Regions from separate parts of the Liquorilactobacillus satsumensis genome, predicted to be linked through region 2. Evidence: predicted binding sites of a transcription regulator. Region 2 holds the regulator's gene; the other holds the start of a gene.

Region 1 (12,054 bases), 1.2 Mb from region 2:
TCCCCATTTCCGGTTCCCCACTTTTTAAGCGTTGTACGAAAAAGAGTTTTGTTTTCAGATCATAACCGACAGTCATATAATATTGCCCATCAGCGGACATCCGGACTTTGAATCCAACAGTTTTTGGAGGGTTTTTAACATCCCAAGAAAATTTCGCCGCAACTTTATAAGTTTCTCCTGTATATGCAATCTTGTGTTCGCTATTTTTAACCACAGTAGTCATCTCAGTAGGGGAGATTACATTATCTTTCTCATTATTTTCAATTTCAGAGACAACTTTATTTTTCAACAGGTACCCGTCAACTGCGGTGGAACTTTTAACCAATGTCAGTTCTCGTGGAAGTGTCATATTACCATACCAAGGGGTTGTTTTAGCTTCAGTCGTGTATGACCAGTTTGACTCCCATCCCAGCATTACCGTCCGCTCAGCGGCTAAATTTGCAAAAGTTATACCTGCATAAAAATCCTCACCATAATCTAGCGTCTGTGGCTGAGATAACGTGGTCGAACTTTCTGGTGTCCATTTACCATTTGCATCCATTGAACCCACAAAGTATTCCATCCCTGAACCAGTGGCATGCGCACCTTGCTGCACACTGACACTAAAGACCCACTTAATTTCATTAGTTCCGGAAACTTGCATTGGAATCAGTGCCGGGCACTCCCAAGCACCTTTTCCAACATTACTTTGCCTTTGAATACTCGAAGCATATTCCCATTGCAATAAATTCTTTGATTTATAGATAAGTGCTTCTTGCCCTGAGACCACCGTCATTAAAAATTGCTTATGCTGTGCATCATAGACTACATTCGGATCTCGAAAATTAGCAGAATCACCTCCACGCGAGGCTGTAACCGGAATCAATGGCTGTGGATTAGCAGAGTTGCCATCTGCTGAATATTGGACAAAAGTTTTACCGCCGTCTAAGCTATACGCAAGATGTTGTTCTTGAATCTCAGATAAGCCAATCCAAGTTCCCCAGCCACCGTCTTGACCATCATTTATCCGGGTAGCAATTTGATAATCAGCCGTATAAAAAGCCAAGATTGCTCCCTTTCCTAATCCACTGACATTATTTGTATCAACAAAAATACTCCCACTAAAGATATCTTTTTTACCATTGGCGTCTCCCCAGTTAGTAGTCGGAACCCCAACATAACGGACTTCTCCATCTTTTGCTAAATTCCCGGTTGTATTGGTGTACGTGAAGTCTTCCCAAGATTGATTCGTCAATGTTGAAATTGCAACTTTCTCTTGCGTCCAATTAATCAAATCTTTACTGACCGCATGTCCCCAAGACATGTTTCCCCAAACATTGCCTTCAGGATTATATTGATAGTACAAATTATAAAGTCCTGTTTCTTTATCGTAAAATAATCCATTTGGGTCATTCATCCAATTCTTGGCAGGCGAATAATGAAATTGATTTCGATATTCCTCATCATATTGTGGCGCCTCAACCTTTGTCGAATTATTGAGGACCGGATTACTATTTGAAGTTGCAACGGACGTTGTATTCTTTTTCAAGATAGCGCTTTCATTATTTTCGGTAACATCTGTAGTCGTCGCACCTGTTCGCTTTTCATCAGTGGTGCTGCTTGTTTCACTAGTAGTTGTACTGCTCCTACTAATTGATGTCGCATCAGCACTGCTTTCCCCAAAGGCTGCATTTGGCGTACTTGAACTTGTACTAGTGGTACTGCTTACTTGCTCTGCAGTTGAAGTCTGCGACTCGGTGTGATCTACTTGGGACACACTTGTAGCTGTACTCGAGGTATGCGTGGTTTCAGCGCTGCTCTTTTGCTCGGTCATACTGACAGTACTTGAGTCAGCGCTGCTCGAACTTCCAGTGCTACTTGTGTTTGCTGCATTAACGGCTGTTGCGCTAGTTGACTGTCCAGTTGAATTTGCTTGACTACTGCTATCCACTGCCACAACAGTTGAAGTTTCCTGCGCCTTGACGCTATTTTCTTGAGAATCAGTTAAAAGAAATCCACCTCCAATAAAAATAATTGCAAATGCCCATTTTTTCCCTTTTTTATACATTTTATAATGCTCTTTTTGACTGTATTTTGTGCTCATCTAACTATCCCCCAATTTTTTTGCTGCAATTTCCCCACGACGTCCAGCAAAATTTTTGCAACAAAAGGGAGCTAAGACAAACCATCCAACTGTCCTAGCTCCGAATAACCTTACTTGACGTCATAATCCTTGGTGCTTAACCCCGCTTCATGAAGATTATCACGAAAATTTGCAATTAAGCGCTCAACATTTTGTCTGCCCTTATACAAAATATACCCCAATAACAAAATTAAGCAGATACTGATAACTAAGGCTACATAAGCAGCAATTACCAATCCAAGACTCAAAGCTTTGGCATAATAAATAACTACTACAGAGGAGCCAGCAATCAAAAAGAATAGGGTAAGCCATAATTGCAGATTAAACATCATCTTGCGTTGATACTGTACTTCCTTTCGATACGCTGCGGATATTTCTTGAAACGATATTTTCCGTTCTGCTGTCATTAGTTTTACCTCGCTTTTCATCAGTCACCAACCTGCCTCAAAAACGGTAACCTGATCGTGCTGAATATTCTCTAATGTTTACACACTTTATTTGACTAGTAAGAAAGACCAGGATTGAAGAAACCAACCAAAACACCTATAAAGGCAATGATTACCAACAAAATCATCGTTTTCCCGGCTGAAACATTCTTTTTAGCCATCAACCACCAACACATCAGGATGAAACCGGCTGTCAAAAGGCCAGGATAAACAGAGTCTAATTTATCTTGCAGATTCAAGAAAACTTTTCCTGAAGAATTTCTTAACTTAAATGCAGTTGTAACTGAAACCCAAGTTGCAGCAACACTTCCGACCACAGTTCCGCCAATAATAGAAATTGCTTTACGAATTGCTTTGCCTTGAGCACCCACAAGAAACTCAACCGCTTTATCTCCCATTTCATAACCTTTGAAATAGGCAAACCGCATTCCAAAATAGGCCAGCAAGTTCCAAACAATAATGTAGAAAATGGCGCCAACCGGTGAACCACCAGTCGATAACCCTAAGGAAATTCCCAAAATTACTGGAATTAAGGTTCCAACAACCATTGAATCTCCAATTCCGGCTAGAGGACCCATCAAACCAGCACGCAAGCCATTAATTGTTTCACCGTCGACATCTTTGCCATTTGCACGTGCTTCTTCAAGTCCGGCTGTAATCCCAATTACAACAGAGCCAAGTTGCGGTTCGGTGTTAAAAAATGCTGTATAGGTTTTCAGTGCTTCCTTTTGATCTTCCTTATTCGGATATAATTCTTCAACGATCGGCAACATTGAGGTCAGATACCCAAATGTCTGCATATGTTCTTGTGAGAAACATGTCAAATGGCCGTAGAACCAATGATGAAAAGACTTAGTTAATGTTCTTTTAGAAATTCTTTTATTTACCGTTTCTTGCATTTTAAATATCCTCCTCATCATCGTCGTCGTTTGCTCCATCAGTGACCGGAGCCTCACTCCGCTTATTCAATACCAATTCCAGTTCATAGAAGATTAAGGCAAATATCAAGGAAATGACCGCACATGAAACTAAGTTGAGTTTTAGTGAAGCTGCAAGAGTAAAACCAACGAAAAATGGAATAAAATCAGTTGGTTTTTCAACGATTTGTTTAAGCAAAATTGCAATCCCGACACATGGAAGCATTGCACCTACAGTAAACAAAGTCTTCATTGCGATTCCGTCCATCGGTAATGCTGATTTTAATGCAGTTACCGCACTTGCCCCTAATTTACACATAATCAAGGTTGGCAAGAACGAAAAGACCAAATGCGATATCCATGGCAAGCCCCAATCAACAAAATAAAGACTCTTAAAATTACCCTTGTCAATTTGTTTCCAACCATAATGTTGCCATAACAAGTTCATGGTTGCGGTTCCATAAAAAAGTACAGTTCCAACTGTCCCAACCAAAGTCCCCATTGATTTTGCTAAGTTAGCTGCAGTTCCTGAAGTTGCAACTAATCCTTGAGAATGAATTGCAACCATAGCAAGTGGAATTCCGATGTAGGAGACAGCACGCACATCAGCGGAAACAGTTCCCCCTGGTGTAACCAAAGCGATATAAACAAGCTGCATTGCCACCCCACAGGCAATTCCTGTCTTGATATCTCCTAAAACAAGTCCACAAACAAGTCCTCCAACTAAAGGACGTCCTAAAGTATAATTACCAATTGATGAACCGGCCATACCAGGCATGGATGACAAACACGCAAAGATCCCAAGTATAGCAGCTTGAAGCCAACTAATTGTCATATTTATGACCACCTTTTTTTATTTTAAAAGCCAAACTTACCTTTGAAACTATCCCAATATCCAATCGAAACATCTGGCAGCAATTGAAATTTAACCTTGTAACCGGCTTTTTCGATATCTTCAATTGCTTGCGCTTCTTCTTGTGTAATTGACTGATTGTTTCCTAGCTTGGTAGCACCTGGACGATCATTTGCAGGTCCGACAATGATAGTCTTAATATCATCTGGAATAAAGCCCATATCGACTAATATTTTTTTCATATCAATTGGGTTTTTGGTAATAAGAAAATAATTGCGTTTTGATTCTAAGACTTGCTGTGCCTTTTCCTGAAAATGGTCCAAAGTCCAAACAAAAGTTTTTTTATCAGAAGCCCCCTTGTAGGCACTTTTTAGCACCGGATTATTAGCGACCTGATCGTTAACAGCGATCAGCCCATCACATTTTTTCTCAGTTGCCCACCGTGTTACAGTCTGTCCGTGGATCATCCGATCATCAATTCTAACAAAACTTACTGCCATCTTGACTACCCCCTAATCTAAATCTCTTCATCTTCGTCATCATCATCTGAAGCCGTCAATTCCATTCGTTTGAGTGCATTCCTCCCTTCAGTGATCGCAATTTCAGCCAACTTAGCTGCCGGCAGGTCATCCATTTGCAAAACAACATTGATCGCCAACGGTAAGTTCATTCCACCCAGTATCAGCGAGTCAGCTCTGCCACTTTCTGCAAGTAGTTTACAGACCGTAGTTAACGGGCTTCCCCCAATAATGTCGCCTAAAACTACAAAAGTATCATCAGTAGAGAACTTGCTAAGGCTTTCTTTAAAGCGCTTACCAAAATTGGTACTAGACTCACCATCCTTCAAACCAATGGCTAGGACACGCTCACTTTTTTCGCCCACAAACATGGCGAGTGAAGTTTTTAACCCTTCTGCAAATCCTCCATGACTCACAAGTAATAAATATTTCATAGAAAATAATTAACCTCCTTTCCTTAAGAACAGTTTAAGTATAACACCATTTCCAAAATGCGTAAACGCTTACTGTGAAAAAGATAACACATTTGTGTGCTTTTCAACTTTATTATCTAAACCGCTTTTTATTTTTACTTTTTTGAGATAAAAAGCCTTTTATAAAGCTGTTAATTTGTAAAAAATTTCCAAATTTAAAAAAGGCATTATTTTTAAAAGAAATTATGGGACAAAATATTGATAAAAGTAATCGCTTACAATAAGCGTGCTGTTTTGAAATTGTGAAAAAAATAACTATCATGAAATAAAATTAAAATTTAATCTTTAAGTGCTTTTTTTTACCAAATTCCTCCAATCGTGAGTTTTTAAAGCTGTTTCTTTGCCCCCATCCGTGATCTTCAAAAACATGCTTACCATTTTTTACCCACAAAAAGAGCCTATAACAAAACTTGAACAAACTTCTCGTTTTGTCATAGCTCTTTTTTTGAAATACTTCGTCCTTTTTATTAGCTAACTGGCAGTTCTATAATCTCCAACTAGCTTTTTAGAACTGATCAATCAATAACTGCCGAATTTCAACCAAACTTGGCTGCCGTGGGTTAGCAGGTGTGCATTGATCGTTATAAACCAAGTCCACCAACTTATCGAGTGCTTCTTCAAAATGTTCCTTAGTCACTCCATTGGCAGATAACTTAGGCGTAACTCCCACAGCCTTCATCAATTGGTCAATTTTTTGGCAAAGCTGTTCAATCAGCTCAGTATCATCCTTACCCTGCAAGCCGATAAAGCGGGCAATCTGAGCATAATCCTTTTGACCACGGTATACTTCATAACGTGGGAATGGGGTCCGTTTTACCTTACCTGCAACTCCGTTAAACCGAATAACATGTTGCATTGCAATTGAAATTGCCAATCCGTGTGGTAACCCAAATTCTCCACCAGTTTTATGTGCCAATGAATGATTAATTCCTAAGAAGGCGTTCGCAAAAGCCATCCCGGCCAAAGTTGCGGCATAATGCATCTTTTCACGCGCTTTTTCACCTTTCAGAGTTGGATGTTTCGGATCAAACTTGTAAGATTCTTCCAAATTCTCAAATACTAATTTAATTGCCTGCAATGACCATGGACGGGTAAAATCAGAAGCCATCACTGAGACAAAGGATTCAAGCGCATGAGAAAGCGAGTCTAACCCAGACCATGCAACCGTTCTTTTGGGAACCGTCATCACAAACTCAGGATCAACAATTGCTACTTGTGGAGTTAACTCATAATCAGTCAGTGGATACTTGACATGCGTATGATCGTCTGTGATAACAGCATATGGTGTCACTTCGGAACCTGTCCCTGAGGTCGTCGGGATAGTCACAAGTTGTGTCTCGAGTTGATGATGAAATTTAACAATTCTCTTCCGAATATCAATGAATTTTTGTTGCAGACGGGTAAAGAGTTCACTCACTTTTGCATAACTATCAAGGAATCCGGATTCTTGTTCCAATGAGTATTCGTAAATAAAACGAGCAATCTTGGCTGCATCCAATGCAGATCCCCCACCAATTGCAATCACAGTATCTGGCTTGAATTGTGCCATCTGTTTTGCAATTTCAATTGTTTGCCCTAATGTCGGATCAGGTTGAACCGTGCCGTAAATTGATGTTTTTACAGGATCCTCACGTAAAGCGAGTTGATCATAGATCTTCTCTACAAAACCAAATTGAACCATTCCTGGGTCGGCAACAATAAATGCACGGTCAATATTTTCCACTGCATCTTGTAGATAAGAAATTGCATTTTTTTCATAGTAAATCTTCTCTGGCAATCGTACCCACTGTGGACGGTTACGCCGTTTAGCTACTGTTTTAACATTCAACAAATCTTGTGTGGATAAGTTATGTGACAATGAATTCTTCCCCCATGATCCTGTTCCTAATGTCATACTTGGGCGCAATGCATCAGTATAAATGTCACCAATTCCTCCGATTGAATCCGGTTGATTGACAAGAATGCGGGCAGCTTTGGTCTGATCAGCATATTCATCAATAAATGGATCTGACTGTGAACCGATTTGAATAGCTGCATTATGACCAGCGCCTTGATAATCAAGTAAAGCGGCCACAATCTTAATTCCGTCTTGACGATCTTTTGCCTTATAAACAGACAGCAGTGGTGACAACTTTTCAGAAGATAATTTTTCTCCGATATTCTTAGGATTCAATTCAAAAAGCATTACATCTTTATCTGCTGGAAGTTTAAGACCTGCTTTGCTGGCAATCCAAGCAGCCGGTTTCCCCGCAACCGGTCCATTTACTCCGTGACGATCATTAAACACAAAGTCCTCAATTTTACCATAATCACTCTTGGGAACAAGATATGCACCTTTGGATAGCATTTTCTCCATCCAAGCAGCATAGACAGGCTCTTCAACCACTACTGAATTTTCAGTCGCACAAATCATGCCATTATCAAAACGTTTTGACAATAGTAAGTCTTCAACTGCACGATCCAAGTCAGCCGTATGATCTACAAAGACTGCACCATTGCCTGCGCCTACCCCCATCGAAGGGTTCCCGGACTTCAATGCCGCATTTACCATCCCAGGTCCACCAGTTGCTAAAATCGAAGCAATCTTGGGGTTACGAATCAAAGCCGTTGTTTTATCCAAACTTGGCTTTTCTACCCATTGCACAATATCTTTTGGTGCACCTGCTGCTACTGCTGCATCATATAGTATTTTAGCTGCATGTACTGAACAGTTCTGAGCTTGGGGATGGAAAGCAAAAACGATTGCATTCCGCGTCTTAAGCGCTAACAAAGTTTTAAACATTGCTGTTGAAGTTGGGTTTGTAGTTGGCACAATTCCAGCTAGAACCCCTAAAGGAGCAGCAATTTCGACTTTGCCAGCTACTTTATCTTCACCAATAATTCCGACAGTTTTATCGTTTTTAATTAAATTGTATACGTTTTCAGTTGCGAACCGATTTTTAGTATCTTTATCCTCAACCACTCCGCGTTGTGTTTCATCAACTGCCTCATGTGCCAATGTCAGTGCAGCTTCTGAACCTGCCAAAGCCGCTGCTGCAACAATCTTGTCAACAGCTTCCTGACTAAAGGTTGCATATCTTTGCTCTGCCGCAAGCGCTTTTTGAACCAATCCATTGGTATAAGCTTCGGCTTTCTCATATTGCTTTGCTTTTTCCTCAGGTGAAAGAGTCTTCTTCACTGTTTTAGTAATAGTAGTCATGTAAACTTCCTCCCTTTGTATCTGTTTAAAAGTTTGTGAAATAATTAACTTGTGTTTCTATAGGTAATCATATCCTTATTTATTATGAATTGCAACACTTATTTCATTAAATTTAAAAATAATGATCGTAGCGCTTTCTTTGTTGAATAATTAGCATCTATGTTTTGAATTTTGATAATATATAATAATGATATTCCATCTATAATTAATGTGACGTCATTCACATTAATTATAGAAGTGCGACACTCAGCGTTCTGCCGCCGTAGACTAAGTCCGGCATTACAAAGTAACCCGAGTTTGGTTACGCGGAATGCTGGCTTAGGCGCAGGGGGCTGGTGATTGGAGCACGTTATGTAGAAGTGCGTAAAAAGGCGCTAGGTTTTGAGGCTTAGTGTCGGATCACACGGGTAACTGCACTTGTTACCGGTGTGATCCATGCTAAACACAAAAACCTGCCTTTTGGAGCACGTTAAATAGAAGTGCCGACTTCCAGCGTTCAGCCGCCGTGGACTAAAGTCAGAATTATAAAGTAACCTGGGTTTGGTTACGCATAATTCTGGCTTAGGCACAGGAGGTTGCTGGTTGGAGCACGTTAAAGAGATGCCGACACCCTGCGTTCATTAACAGCACTAAATTCAGTTGGTGCTACCGGCTTAAAAGTTGCATCTAAAGCTTGACTGCTCATAAATAAAGGGCTGTGACAAAAGTTAACTTTTGTCACAGCCCCGCTTTTATTCCGGATAAACGTGTTCCATAAGTCAAAATTCTCCGTCTAACTTCGAATTACTCATAGCAAAGTACTCGCTATGTTCGTAATTTCAAGTTAGTACTCAAATTTTCCCGACTTATGTCACACTCTCACTCTATTCATTACAATTAAACACAGCATTCTTGCCCTTTGGCGAAATTTGTAATTTCAAAGAGCTTCAATCCATAGCCTTTTTCTGCTTATGCCAAGAATTCTTTGATTGCATTGAACCCTAATTCGCGGTGACCAGCTTGACAGTGCTGCTCTCCTCCAGTTTCCTTTGTAAAAATTACCGTTTTGACTTTACCTGCATTGATAAGGCCTTCCTCGATTTCAGGCAAGCGTGTACTTGGTACATATTGATCGTCTTCCCCAACTAACAGCAAGACATCTTGATTAATAAACGGTAAAATCGACTTCACATTATATTTTTGAAATTCTTTTAAGAGCGTAAAAGGATCACGGACCCCTGTATTTTCAATTCCCTTATTAATTTTCCAATTTAAATCCAAGTTCACTGACATCATTTTCTGAAATAGTGCATTTAACTTCTCACGTTCATTTTTTTTGAGCATCTGTTCAATTTTAGTCATTGTCTGATAAGGTAATCGTAGCCGCAACGCATCCATAAAACTATAAAAAATATCAAAAGCTGCAATTTTGGTAATTCGTTTATCAAAAGCTGCGGCTCTCATGACTAAGTAGCCCCCTAATGACATTCCAATTACACTAACATTTTTCATCTCAAAATAATTAATTATAGTCGAAATCGGTTTTTCCCAATTATGAATCAACTTGAGTCCGTTTCTAAGCGCCGTTCCTTGGCCAGGGCCATCTAAAACATAAATATTATAATCAATTCCTTTTAGATATTTGGACATTTTGACCATTTCTTCCATATAGGAATCATAACCGGCAAAAAGCAGCAGATCTTTTTTGGCCCCCGGATTAATTAACTTAGTCACTGGAAGATAACTCTGTTCGTATGGCACTTTGAATTGTTCATACTTAAAATCATGATAACCTTTATAAAAAGTCTCACGATACTTGTCATAGATAGTTTTAGATCGTGGATCATCCAATCCCAGATAAAATTCGGCAGCTTGATAATAAGTGGATGCAATCTCCCAGTCACCTTTTTCCTCGCGTTCCTGGGCCTTTTCAAGCCAAGCCTGATACCAGGTTTCAGTATCTTTCAGTTGACCGACAATCTCTGCCACATCGTCTTGAACACTCTGTTCATCTTCATATTCATCATTAATGAAACGATTGATCTGCAAATTAAATTGTTCATTATCACTATAATGTTTAAACATTTAGCTCATCCTCCTTCATCTAACTACATTTAATTTTAATGAAGAAAACAAACGTTACAATAAACAATCTGCAGCAAAGTAAAGGATATGCTACCCTTTAAAGTAAAGTGTCCGTTAAGCTACCTTAAGGAGGAATTCAAATGCCCGAAGATAAACGTATTCTCAAAACCCGTAAAGTGATTATCAGTGCTTTTTTTACCCTACTGCAGAAAAAGGACTTTAGTAAAATCACAATCAAAGAAATTAGCACAGTTGCACTAATTAGTAAGTCAACTTTTTACGATCATTACCTCGATAAATATGACTTAGTTGAAAAAATAGTTGCGAGATACTCAGAAAATTTTACCCGCTTAATTGAGCAGCGCTTTGCATCAATTGCAACACACACTACTCCAAAAATCATGGAGCAAATTATTGCAACTATCAGTCATGATCAAGACAGAATTAATGCACTTTTTAAGGTCCACCTTTCCAATGCAGACTTGGCAGCAAATTATTCTGCAATTTTATATCAGGCAGCGCTGAACTATTTTAAGACCTCACCTAAAAAGTATCGTTTTACTAACGAATTCATGGCACAACTATATGCAGAGTTCGCATTAGCATCTATGCGTTTTTCTCTGCACAGCCCAGATTCATCGCGCGCCCAGCAAGTCGAAATAATTTCCCTATTGCAAAAGCAATTATTACAAGTACTGTAATCAGATGCTATAACCCGGCAATGGCAGTTAGCGTCACTATCGTCGCCTGATAATAATTAGTAGGATCAACTTTTGCGTAAAGATTAAGACTAATATCCTAATTCGCTCTATTAAATCACTTGTTATTTGAATTCTCCTTGCCAAACAAAGTTATATTTTCTTTACCTTTATCAACCCATTCTTAGTAACACGGTATATTCCAGCTACAATACTTTGATGGTAAACTTTCTTAGCCATAATTGAAAATGTGAAATGGTATTCTGGAATAACCACATAACTATATCTTTCAATCAATTTTTTAAAATGCATTGAAGACATATGAAAAGCTTCCCTTACAGCAATTTGATCGGAAAAATAATAATAGCGCCCAACGTAGTATGCATAATTGTCAGAAACGTCACTCTTTATAGGATCCACTAATAATATTTTTTTATGATTATACTGAAAATTTTGCGGTGAAAATTTCTCCAACTGAACTGGAAGAGCTTTTTTATTTATATCTGAAGTGTTATACGCTATCCCATTTGTCTCAGAAAGCATAAGTATAGTCGAAAAAACTATAATAATGAATGTCGACATCTGATATATGCTTTTCATTGGAAATGAACTAAAAGAATATATACTTCTATTTATAATTTGTTGCTCCTGAAAAGAATAATCTAGTACAATTACAAAGGCCATGCTACCAAGAAGAATATTTAAGTTTACAATGCTCGACATATATCGTTCAAAGCCATTCAAAACTGAAGTTTCAGCATATG
Region 2 (12,054 bases):
GCAAGAAAGAATTCCGATACTTTTGCGTAAGTTACAGGATGGACAAAAGATCGCGCAGGTTAGTGATGCGGGGATGCCTTCAATTAGCGACCCAGGGCATGAATTGGTGGTGGCAAGTCTTGCTCAAAAAATTCCTGTTATTCCGCTGCCTGGGCCAAATGCGGGACTTACAGCGTTGATTGCTTCGGGAATTGCACCTCAGCCTTTTTTGTTTGTAGGGTTTCTTGCGCGGAAAAAAAAGGAAAAAGAAGCGCAATTGGAGGCTTTGTCTAAAAAAACTGAAACAGTGATTCTTTACGAGGCACCACATAGGTTAAAAAAGACGCTTAAAGCTTTAGCCGCCTCTTTTGGGGGAAAAAGGCAAATTGTTTTATGTCGGGAACTCACTAAAAAATTTGAAGAATTTTTGCGTGGAACCTTAGATGAAGCCTTGGCGTGGGCAGAAAGTGAGCAAATCAGAGGCGAATTTTGTCTGATTATTGCAGGTAATCAGCAGGTGCAACAACCCGCTTCACCTGAGTCGATCCTGCCTTTGGCTGATCAAGTTGAGTTATTGATTGCTACCCAAGGCTATAAACCTAATGAAGCAATTAAAACGGTTGCTAAGAAGAACGGGCTGAAGAGACAGAGTGTTTATAACAGCTTTCATCACATTGAAGCTGAACAAGGAGGGCAAGCGCGTGACTGAAGGAGTATTTAGTGAAAAGCATCAAGTGTTATTCTATGAAACGGATCGAACTAAAGAGACAACAGTCGGGATGCTTGTAAATATTTTGATGTTGGCTTCGCAGGACCAGAGTATTGCATTGGGGTTGACGGAAGAAAAGATCAACGCCCTTGGATATGGCTGGGTAATTACGCAACATCTGATTGAAATTGTGCGGATGCCAAAATATGGGGAACAGATTACAATTTTCACAAAAGCCGATTCTTATAACCGCTATTTTTGTTACCGTGATTTCTGGATTGAATCACAACAAGGAGAGCGACTAGCCAAAATGCATAGTGTGTTTGTTTTGATGGACCAACAGAAAAGAAAGATCGCACGTGTGTTAGATGAACTGATTGATCCTTATAATTGTGAGTACTCTGCAAAAGTAGAGCGGATGCCAGATCCTAAGCGCTTAGCGCAAGGAAGACAATTGCCAGCTAAACAGTATCGCGTGCGCTTTATGGATATTGACTCTAATCAGCATGTTAACAATGTACATTACTTTGACTGGATGATTGATGGCCTCAGTGAAGACTTCTTATTAAGGCATAAGCTGCTTAAAATGAATATCAAGTATAAACGTGAAGTTCATTATGGCGAAATGGTCGAAAGTGCGACTGAAATTGATGAAGCCAAACTTGAATCTTTCCATGTGATCAAAACAGTTCAAGGCGAAAGTTGTCGTGCACGCTGTCTTTGGCAAAAAAGAAGCATGTGAATGGCGGGCATGAGCGTCACTAGCAGTGATTATAAAAAATTTAGGTAAAGAAGCTTCTCCGCCCTTGGAGTGTGGTATAATGAACGGGCATGTAATTATGCAAATTCGGGGTAGGAAATAAGGCGTTAAGTGCTGGAAGGACGGAATGTGTCTTCTGGACGAAAGTGGAGACCTGCGATCTTATTTCCGCATTCGCCGCATCTTTTTGTGGCAACTCCAAAAGGGAGATGTCTTATGAATAGTTTTGTTGCACGTTTGACAACACGCAAATTATCTTTGCTGGGTTTTTTGATTGCATTGGATATTGTGGTTGCCAAGTTTTTGTCATTTGGTATTTGGTCAGTGAGGGTCAGTTTAACCTTCGTGGTCGTTTTTTTTATGGCTTTGTGGTTTGGCCCGTTACTTGCTGGGATTGCTGCTGGGTGTGCTGATATTGTGGGTACCCTCATCTTCGGCGGAATCGGTGGTTATTTCTTTGGTTTTACAATCTCTGCGTTTGTAGGAGCTTTTGTGTACGGTATCTTTTTTTATCAGCATAAACCACAGTTATGGCGGATCATCGTAGCAGTTTTGATTAATGTTTTGTTGATTGATGCGTGCTTGAATACGTTTTGGTTAATGGAGTTGTATCATGCTTCTTTTTGGGCACTTTTTCCGACACGCATTGTTAAGGAGTTAATTATGATCCCGTTGCAAGTAGTGTTACTTTACTTTGTGAGTCATAATAGAACTTTACAAAGTTTGGAAAAGAGAATTTAATTGAGTTGTTAAGGTTCTAATGCACAACATGAATGTGTGCAGCAATTTTTTTGAATACTAAGATTACTCAGCCAAGGGGGCTGTGACAAAATTTAACTTTTGTCACAGCCCCTCTTTTATTCCGTATAAACGTGTTCCATAGGTCAAAATTCTCCATCTAACTTCGAATTACTCATAGCGAAATACTCGCTATGTTCGTAATTTCGAGTTAGCACTCAAATTTTCCCGACTTATGTCACACGCCCTTGTTCATTTGAATAAGGTGGTCATACTTAGCAATTTTGGATAATTAGGCTCGCATTAGGCGTAACTTTGAATCCGATTTACTTTGTAACGCAAGACTTAACTCGTGGAGGTTAGGGGGACTTCTCTTTAAAATACGGGCGCATTCTTAACCCAAATGTGGTAGTATTATTGTTGGAATCGGACTAAGAATTGGAGCGGAATTAAAGAAATGAAAATATTAGCCATTGATACTTCGAATCAGCCGTTAAGCTTAGCGCTACTTGAAGATGAGCGGTTATTGGCGACGATGACAACAAATCATTCTAAGAATCACAGTGTAGCTTTGATGCCACAAATTGCTGCACTTTTGAAAAGTGTTGCGCTTGAACCTACAGAGATTGATCGAATTGCAGTTGCTCAGGGACCAGGTTCGTACACAGGTCTTAGAATTGGGGTCACAACAGCTAAGACACTTGCTTTTACTCTGAATAAAGAGTTGGTAGGAATTTCAAGCTTAGCAGTTTTAGCAGGAGCAGTGCATGTTGCGGAAACGGTGATTGTTCCTCTTTTTGATGCACGGCGGGGAAATGTTTTTGCTGGAATTTATCAAGAAAAAGAAGGGATTCTAACATCCTTGGTTGCTGATCGCCATCTTGGACTGAGTGAATTATGTCTAAAGTTACAAAAATATCCCCATATCGTTTTTGTGGGGAATGATAGTCAACAATTTGCACAGCAGTTTAAACATGCATTCAAGCCGCAACAAGTTAGTTTTGCACATCCTGAGTTGAATTATCCTCAAGCGTACATTCTTGGATTATTAGCTTTGCGTCAAAAACCAGCAGAAATTCAAAATTTTATTCCAAAATATCTGCGTTTAACACAAGCAGAAGCACAGTGGAAGAAAAAACATCAGGGGACTTTAGATGGACCGCTTGTTGAAAAAATTTAAGAAAATGCAGCTTTGGCTGCAAAAGCATCGAATCAAAAAAGATGAATTAGAATTTGCTAATCTGCGGGTTGAGATTAATGGTGAAAATTATTTGCTTTGCAGGGCACTAGTCCCTGACATTCCTGAAATGTATGCACTTCAACGACAGGTTTATCCACAAGATGCCTCCTGGGATCCGACAGTCTTTGAGAGCGAGTTGCAGGATCAGGCGCATAAAATATATTTTATTTTGCGCTACAATGATCAGTTGGTAGCTTTTATTGGTGGGACCTTTGCAGTTAGGAGTAAGGACGTTCATATTACAAATGTGGCTGTTATGCCTTTATTTCAGGAACGTGGCCTAGGCAGTTTTTTATTGAAAAAAATGATTGCATATGCAGCACAGCATTCTTTTAAAACAATTACTTTAGAGGCGCGTCTAAGCAATGTTCGTGCACAGAGGCTCTATGCTGCATTAGGATTCAAAAATAATGGGTTAACGAAAAATTATTATCAATCAAATCGAGAAGACGCAATCAATATGAAGTATGTGATCAAAAAAGAAAAAAGGGAAAGTAAAGAAAATGAATAGTCTTAAAAGAGAACTGATCTTGGCTTTTGAAACCAGCTGCGATGAAACCAGTGTAGCAGTTGTAGAAAACGGGGAGAAAATTCTTGCAAACGTAGTTGCTACCCAAATAAAGAGTCATAAACGTTTTGGCGGCGTCGTGCCGGAAGTGGCTAGCCGACATCACATAGAACAAATTACACTTTGTTTGCAAGATGCTCTTGCTGAGGCTGCAGTTACCTATGAGGAACTTGATGCAGTGGCTGTAACATATGGACCAGGGTTAGTTGGTGCGCTTTTAGTTGGTGTTGCGGCAGCAAAGGCTGTTGCTTTTGCACATAATTTGCCGTTGATTCCAGTTAATCATATGGCGGGTCATATCTATGCAGCACGTTTCGTTACTCCGCTTGAATTTCCAGCGATGGCACTGCTTGTTTCCGGAGGTCATACTGAACTTGTTTATTTACCTGAACCTAATCGTTACGAGATCGTGGGAGAAACGCGTGATGACGCTGCGGGGGAAGCTTATGATAAGATCGGTCGGGTGCTGGGACTATCATATCCTGCGGGTAAGGAGATTGACGCACTAGCACACGCAGGAAAAGATTCCTTCAAATTTCCACGAGCAATGTTGCATGAAGAAAATTATGATTTTAGTTTCAGCGGGCTAAAAAGTGCATTTATTAACACAGTTCATCATGCACAACAAGTTGGAGAAGAACTTAACAAAAATGATTTAGCTGCGAGTTTCCAACAAAGTGTAATCGATGTGCTAGTCGCTAAGACAATTAGGGCGTTGCACGCTTTTCCAGTGAAACAGTTAATTCTTGCAGGCGGGGTGGCAGCTAATCGGGGATTACGGCAGGCGCTCGCACAACGTTTGACGCGCTTAGATGAAGTTGAATTTGTGAAGGCTCCACTTACTCTTTGCGGTGACAATGCTGCAATGATTGGAGCTGCAGGTTATGTGGCTTGGAAAAATGATGTTAGAGCTCAACTTGACCTTAACGCAGAACCGAGTCTTGAGTTCCCATGGGTAAAAGGTGCATTGAAATAGGACGCAACTATCTAGAACTAATAGCGTAGAAGATCCTTAAGAGAGTGTGACATAAGTCGGGAAAATTTGAGTACTAACTCGAAATTACGAACATAGCGAATACTTTGCTATGAGTAATTCGAAGTTAGACGGAGGATTTTGACTTATGGAACACGTTTATCCGGAATAAAAAAGAGAGTGTGACATGAGTCGGGAAAATTTGAGTACTAACTCGAAATTACGAACATAGCGAATACTTTGCTATGAGTAATTCGAAGTTAGACGGAGGATTTTGACTTATGGAACACGTTTATCCAGAATAAAAAAGAGAGTGTGACATAAGTCGGGAAAATTTGAGTACTAACTCGAAACTACGAACATAGCGAGTACTTTGCTATGAATAATTTGAAGTTAGACGGAGAATTTTGACTTATGGAACACGTTTATCCAGAATAAAAGAGGGGCTGTGACAAAAGTTAAATTTTGTCACAGCCCCTTTAGTCTAGCATGATTAAAGTGCACTAAAATTTTTGTAACAGTTTACACAAGCGGGTTAAGGGGCCAACAGATGCTTGATTTAGAAAGCTAAAGCTGTCTATTGATGCCGCCAAGTGTGCATGAATCTGAAAATTGTTTTTGGGGTGTAAATAAAAAGGATCCAATTCAAAAAACTGAATTTAATCAGAGTTTTAAACTGCATCTTTTAGTTTAAAGTATTTTTACTAAATCCGTTGGAATAGTCAGCAACAAGAGAACTGCGAGTTTAATTAAGTTAGAGCTCTTCATTTTCCAGACTTTTATGCTCCCACTGCTGTTCCAATTGGTCCTGAATATCTTGGGCTTTTTTTAGTTGTTGTTGCAAGGTTTTACTTTTAGCAGGATCTTTATAGTTTTCAGGCAGAGTCATCTGGGTCTGGATCTGTTCAATTTCTGTAGCCTTGTCTTCGAGTTCTTGTTCGAGCAGCGCGATTTCACGTGTGAGTTTGCGTTTCTTTTTTTGCAGCTCTTTGCTTTGGAGATAATTTTGCTGAGTTTCTTTTACAGTTTGTTTTCCCAAAGCAGTGCTGGGGACTGCCTGGTCATCTGCCAGTGCTTGTTCCTCTTCTTTTTTATCTAGGTAATAATCGTAATCACCTAAGTATAATTTGCTGCCGGCAGATGATAACTCAAGAATTGAACTGGCAAGTTTGTTGATAAAATAACGATCATGAGAAATAAAGAGGACGGTTCCATCAAAGTTTTGCAGTGCTTCTTCTAGAACTTCTTTGCTTTCGATGTCTAGGTGGTTGGTAGGTTCATCGAAAATCAAAAAATTATCGTGCTCAAAAGCCAATTTTGTAAGCAGTAAACGCGCCTTCTCGCCACCAGAAAGATTATGAACCAATTTTTTCACATCGTCGCCTGAAAAAAGGAAGCTACCTAAAATTGAACGAATTTCGCCTTCAGGAGTTGTAGGATGATCGTCCCATAACTCCTGAAGTACGGTTTTGCTGGAGTGCAGTCTTTTTAATTCTTGGTCGTAGTAACCGACATCTACATTTGTACCAAAACGAACCTCACCAGAAAGTAATTGGATTTTTCCAAGAAGGCTTTTAAGAAGAGTGGATTTTCCCACTCCATTTGGTCCAATAATTGCCATTAGTTGGTGCTTTCTGAGATCAAGGTTAATCGGGCCCGCGAGTGGTTGTGAATTGTAACCAATGTATGCAGCGGTGACATTTAACACTAAGTTGCCGCTTTGCCTGGCAGGCGTGAATTGAAAACGGGGTCCCTTGGCTGCAAGTGTAGGTTTTTCAAGGCGTGTTATTTTTTCAAGCTGTTTGCGCCGGCTTTGTGCACGTTTAGTAGTAGAAGCACGGACAATATTACGTGCAACGAAGTCCTCTAATTTTTCAATTTCTACTTGCTGTTTTTCATACTGTTTGAGTTGTTGTTGGTAACGCGCTTTTTTTTCATCAATGTAAGCCGAGTAATTTCCTGGATAATGTTCTGTTCCAGTAGGCGTTAGTTCATAGACTTCATGCGCCACTTTATCAAGAAAATAGCGGTCATGTGAGATGAGCAACAGGGCACCTGAATAAGTTTGCAGATAATTTTCAAGCCAACTCAAAGTCTCAATGTCCAAGTGATTGGTAGGTTCATCCAGAATTAGTAAATCCCTTTTTTCGAGTAAGAGCTTTGCTAGCGCCAAACGTGTTTTCTGTCCACCAGAAAGAGTTGCAACCTGGCGCTTATAATCTTCTTCAAAAAAATGAAAACCATGCAAGACAGAGCGAATTTCGGATTCATAACCATACCCGTTGGCTTCTTTGAAGTCATGTTGGAGTTGATCATACTTCTTTAGTAGGTGCTGATAAGCAGCACTTTTTGTGCTAGTCGCAGTTGCAGCAATTTCTGCTTCGATTTGATGGAGCTCATTTTCCATGTGACGTAAATTTTTAAAGACTGTCAACATTTCAGCATAAATTGTATTTGAAGTTTCTAAACCAGTATCTTGTGCAAGATATCCCAGTGTGAGCCCCTTATTTTTACTAATTTGTCCTTGATCAGGACTTTGTTGTCCGACAATCATTTTCACAAGCGTCGATTTTCCCACACCGTTGTGACCTACAAGTGCGATGCGCGCATTTTCCTGGACGTCCAGATTAACATGTTCAAAGAGGACGTCACTTCCAAAAAAGCGTGCGACCTGTTGTACCTGTAATAAAATCATGGTTGTTTCTCCACCTCTTTAAAAATTGATTAAGTAAAAGTCCGATTGAGCAAAGTAGCTTGAAACATTCTTTATTGCACGAAAACATAATTTAGTGTAGCATAGTCACGGTAAAAAGTAGTGCACAAGCTACTCACTTGTGAAGTTGACTAATAATTGTTTTCACAAATTTGTGCTATACTACAATTATGAAAATCTTTTTATTGTTTATGAAAGGAGCAGTGCAATGGCAACATCGAAGATTCCACACGCAACGGCAAAGAGACTGCCTATTTATTACCGCTATCTTCATTTTTTGGCTGATGCTGGCAAACAAAGAGTTTCCTCTACTGAACTTGCTGACGCAGTCAAAGTCGATTCAGCGACTATTCGTCGTGATTTTTCCTATTTTGGTGCTTTGGGGAAGCGCGGTTACGGCTATGAAGTAGAAAGTCTGCTTGCTTTTTTTAGAAAAACATTGAAACAAGATAAGTTGACCAATGTTGCCTTAATTGGAGTAGGTAACTTGGGACATGCTTTATTGAATTATAATTTCCATCAGAGCAACAACGTCAGAATCAGTGCAGCATTTGATATCAATGAAGATATCACTGGGACAATCCAAAGTGGTGTTCCAATCTATCATATGAACGACATGAAGGAGCAGTTGACTGTCCAGCAAATTGAAATTGTCATTTTGACTGTACCCTCAAATGTTGCCCAAGAAGTTACTAATGAATTAGTAGAAGTTGGGATAAAAGGTATCCTGAATTTTACACCACTGAGAATAACGGTTCCGAATTCTGTCAGAGTTCAAAATGTTGATCTGACTAATGAATTGCAAACATTGATTTATTTCCTTGATAAATTTGGCAAGGATGATGAAACACCTGCTGAGTAGCCTAGTTACATATTGCGCAGACTGAGAAGGGCAGTTACTTGTACATGTTGTCGCATGTTACAAGCTAAAGCCTAATAAAGTAAGTGCATGTACGGTCACCTGATTACTAGGTTAGTTGTGACTAAAACCAGCTAAGTACGTTGATTCGTAGCTTCTCAGATAAAGCTAAGGGACTGGACCAAGCATTAATTTTGGCCAGTCCCTTAGCTTTTTGTGTTTTGTAAGGGTCTCAGAATCTATGCTACTTACATGATTTTGAAGGTGTCAAATTACAAATTGCAAGACGATTATGATCGCGTTCATCAGAATGTGAGCAGTCATGGACGTCAACAATCTGCCGGTTTTACGGTAGAGATAACAAAAAAATAATCCAAGTAGCGCATAGGTTAAAAAATGGCCATCAGCATGTGCAATACTGAAAAGAATACTTGAGATCAGCGCAGCTCCAATGGGAGGAATTAATGTGCCTAAATTGCCAAAAAGTACTTTACGAAACACAAATTCTTCCATCAAGGGGGCAGCCCCAACAAGATAGACGAGATAAAAAGGGTACCGGCGCATAATTGCAAGTGCTTCCGCCGTATTTTGCGATGAAACTGACTGACCTAAAATACCCGTTTCAACGATTAAAGAAAAGTGCTGTAAGACAAGGGCAACAATAGCACCGCCAATACCCCAAAGTAAGCTGCTAAAAACGGTCGTTGTTTTCTTTTCCAAGTTGTTTTTGTAGGCATTTTTTTTATTAAGATGAAACATGGTAGCTACTCCAAGTAAACTGCAACACAAGGTTGCATAAAATAAAAGTGTATTATTTTTAACAATTAAAAAAAGGATACTTGGGAACAACATCACGGTAGCATATGTAAGCAGTAATCCAAACGAATTTTTTTTAATTTCCATTGACGATACTCCTATCAAAAGCTTCTTGTAGTCAGTATAACATAAAAAAACTAGCGCTTAGCACTTGCAACATAAGAGTGACAAAACTCTTGCAATTAATTTGTAAATTGATTATAGTAATAAATGTGGTTAGCACTTAGAGATATAGAGTGCTAAAAGCATAACAATATTGGAGGGATAGATAGTGCTTAAGCCTTTAGGAGATCGAGTTATTTTAGAAGTTCAGAAAGAAGAAGAACAGACTGTTGGTGGAATTGTAATCGCAAATAATGCGAAAGAAAAACCACAAACAGGCAAAATTGTCGCAGTCGGAAGCGGCCGTGTCTTAGACAATGGTGAGAAGGTTGGATTGTCAGTCAAAGTAGGCGAAACCGTTTTGTTTGACAAGTATGCTGGCACAGAGGTCAAATACGATGAAAAGCCGTATTTGGTTGTCCATGAGAAAGATATTGTTGCAATCGTAGACTAATGCTCTTTTTACTTATTGAACTATTCTAATTATGAGGTGAATAATTAATGGCAAAAGAAATTAAGTTTTCAGAAGATGCGCGTTCAAAGATGCTTGCTGGTGTAGACCAACTAGCTAATACTGTCAAATCAACACTTGGGCCAAAGGGAAGAAACGTTGTATTGGAACAGTCTTACGGTTCTCCTACGATCACAAATGATGGTGTGACAATTGCTAAGGCGATTGAACTTGAGGATCATTTTGAAAATATGGGTGCTAAACTTGTTTCAGAAGTTGCTTCAAAGACAAATGATATTGCTGGTGATGGTACAACAACTGCAACAGTTTTAACACAGGCAATTGTAACTGAAGGAATGAAGAATGTGACAGCTGGTGCTAACCCTGTAGGTATTCGCCGTGGGATTGAATTGGCAACCAAAAAAGCTGTCGATGCTTTACATGAAATGTCGCATAAAGTCGAATCCAAGAGTGATATTGCGCAAGTTGCTGCAATTTCCTCTTCAAATGAAGAAACTGGCAAATTAATTGCTGATGCAATGGAAAAAGTTGGCAATGATGGCGTTATCACGATTGAAGAATCAAAGGGAATCGATACTTCATTAGACGTCGTAGAAGGAATGCAGTTTGATCGTGGTTATCTTTCACAGTACATGGTGACAGATAATGATAAGATGGAAGCAGATCTTGACAATCCTTATGTTTTGGTAACAGATAAGAAGATTTCTAACATTCAAGAAGTCTTGAACTTGTTACAATCAATCGTTGAACAAGGTCGTCCTTTACTGATTATTGCAGATGATGTTGATGGCGAGGCTTTACCAACACTTGTTTTGAACAAGATTCGTGGCACGTTTAATGTCGTCGCAGTAAAGGCTCCTGGTTTTGGTGATCGTCGTAAAGAAATGCTGCAAGACATTGCAACCTTGACAGGTGCAACAGTTATTACTGATGACCTTGGCTTACAATTGAAGGACACCAAGATCGAACAATTGGGTTCTGCAGGTAAGATCACAGTTACAAAAGAAAAGACTACTATTGTAGAAGGCGCTGGAGATAAAGCAGCGATTGCTGAAAGAGTAAATACCATCAAGAAACAAATTGCCGAGACAACTTCAGATTTTGATCGCGAGAAGTTGCAAGAACGTTTGGCTAAGTTAGCTGGTGGTGTTGCAGTTATTAAAGTTGGTGCTGCAACTGAAACAGAACTTAAAGAACGCAAATATCGGATTGAAGATGCCTTGAACGCTACACGTGCTGCTGTCGAAGAAGGCTTTGTTCCTGGTGGTGGAACAGCCTTGGTAAACGTAATCAGCCAAGTTGCTTCGATCAAGGAAACTGGCGATGTTGCAACTGGTGTTAACATTGTTAAGCGCGCGTTAGAAGAACCAGTGCGGCAAATTGCTGAAAATGCAGGGCTTGAAGGCTCAGTGATTGTCGAAAAATTAAAGTCACAAAAGCCAGGTGTAGGTTACAATGCGGCTGCTAATAACTGGGTAGATATGGTTGCAGCTGGAATTGTTGATCCTACAAAGGTAACACGTTCAGCACTTCAAAACGCTGCGAGTGTTTCAGCTTTGTTGTTGACAACAGAAGCAGTTGTAGCTGAAGTTCCAGAACCTGAAAAACAAGCTCCAGCAGCTCCTGCACCAGGTGCTGGCATGGGCGGTATGATGTAATTTAAGCCACTTACTAAAAGATGGTCAAATAGAGAGTGTGACATAAGTCGGGAAAATTTGAGTGCTAACTCGAAATTACGAACATAGCGAGTACTTTGCTATGAGTAATTCGAAGTTAGACGGAGGATTTTGACTTATGGAACACGTTTATCGGAATAAAAGCGGGGCTGTGACAAAAGTTAAATTTTGTCACAGCCCCGCTTTTATTTTATAAGCTGCAAATTAATTTGCACCGATAGTCAAACTTACCTCTTTTTTATGCGTATTTTTGATTAGTGTACTGAAGGTTTGACAAAAGGGGGTGCAACTCTAAATGAAATGTGATAAATTGATTTAATAAGGACTGGGCTTGCGAAGAAAGTGAGCAGCTCATCTCCTTTATTTATTTTTTAGAACAAGGATTTATTATACGTATTATGTACACAAAGGAGAAATTGAAAAATGTGGCGTTATTTGAAACGGTTGCT

The links. The regulator Rex, encoded in region 2, represses fermentation and respiration genes when NADH is low (regulators of the CRP and FNR family bind a similar motif). The targets are predictions, from matches to a motif close to TTGTGAANTANTTCACAA.
Region 1: the regulator Rex is predicted to act here: its motif matches at 8,562-8,579, upstream of adhE (bifunctional acetaldehyde-CoA/alcohol dehydrogenase).

What each region holds. Positions count from the first base shown of each region.
Region 1 is NZ_OZ061606.1:1,878,890-1,890,943, reverse strand. It holds gene AB3Y88_RS08725 (GH32 C-terminal domain-containing protein) at 1-2,083, opposite strand, end outside; gene AB3Y88_RS08720 (DUF202 domain-containing protein) at 2,194-2,529, opposite strand; gene AB3Y88_RS08715 (PTS system mannose/fructose/sorbose family transporter subunit IID) at 2,625-3,488, opposite strand; gene AB3Y88_RS08710 (PTS sugar transporter subunit IIC) at 3,469-4,320, opposite strand; gene AB3Y88_RS08705 (PTS sugar transporter subunit IIB) at 4,344-4,838, opposite strand; gene AB3Y88_RS08700 (PTS sugar transporter subunit IIA) at 4,856-5,290, opposite strand; gene adhE (bifunctional acetaldehyde-CoA/alcohol dehydrogenase) at 5,835-8,528, opposite strand; gene AB3Y88_RS08690 (alpha/beta fold hydrolase) at 9,477-10,592, opposite strand; gene AB3Y88_RS08685 (TetR/AcrR family transcriptional regulator) at 10,733-11,293, shown strand; gene AB3Y88_RS08680 (hypothetical protein) at 11,444-12,054, opposite strand, start outside.
Region 2 is NZ_OZ061606.1:667,930-679,983, reverse strand. It holds gene rsmI (16S rRNA (cytidine(1402)-2'-O)-methyltransferase) at 1-688, shown strand, start outside; gene AB3Y88_RS03165 (acyl-[acyl-carrier-protein] thioesterase) at 681-1,430, shown strand; THF riboswitch at 1,535-1,630, shown strand; gene AB3Y88_RS03160 (folate family ECF transporter S component) at 1,665-2,189, shown strand; gene tsaB (tRNA (adenosine(37)-N6)-threonylcarbamoyltransferase complex dimerization subunit type 1 TsaB) at 2,644-3,366, shown strand; gene rimI (ribosomal protein S18-alanine N-acetyltransferase) at 3,341-3,937, shown strand; gene tsaD (tRNA (adenosine(37)-N6)-threonylcarbamoyltransferase complex transferase subunit TsaD) at 3,930-4,970, shown strand; gene AB3Y88_RS03140 (ABC-F family ATP-binding cassette domain-containing protein) at 5,722-7,662, opposite strand; gene AB3Y88_RS03135 (redox-sensing transcriptional repressor Rex) at 7,889-8,542, shown strand; gene AB3Y88_RS03130 (CPBP family intramembrane glutamic endopeptidase) at 8,807-9,442, opposite strand; gene groES (co-chaperone GroES) at 9,627-9,911, shown strand; gene groL (chaperonin GroEL) at 9,959-11,587, shown strand; gene AB3Y88_RS03115 (APC family permease) at 12,029-12,054, shown strand, end outside.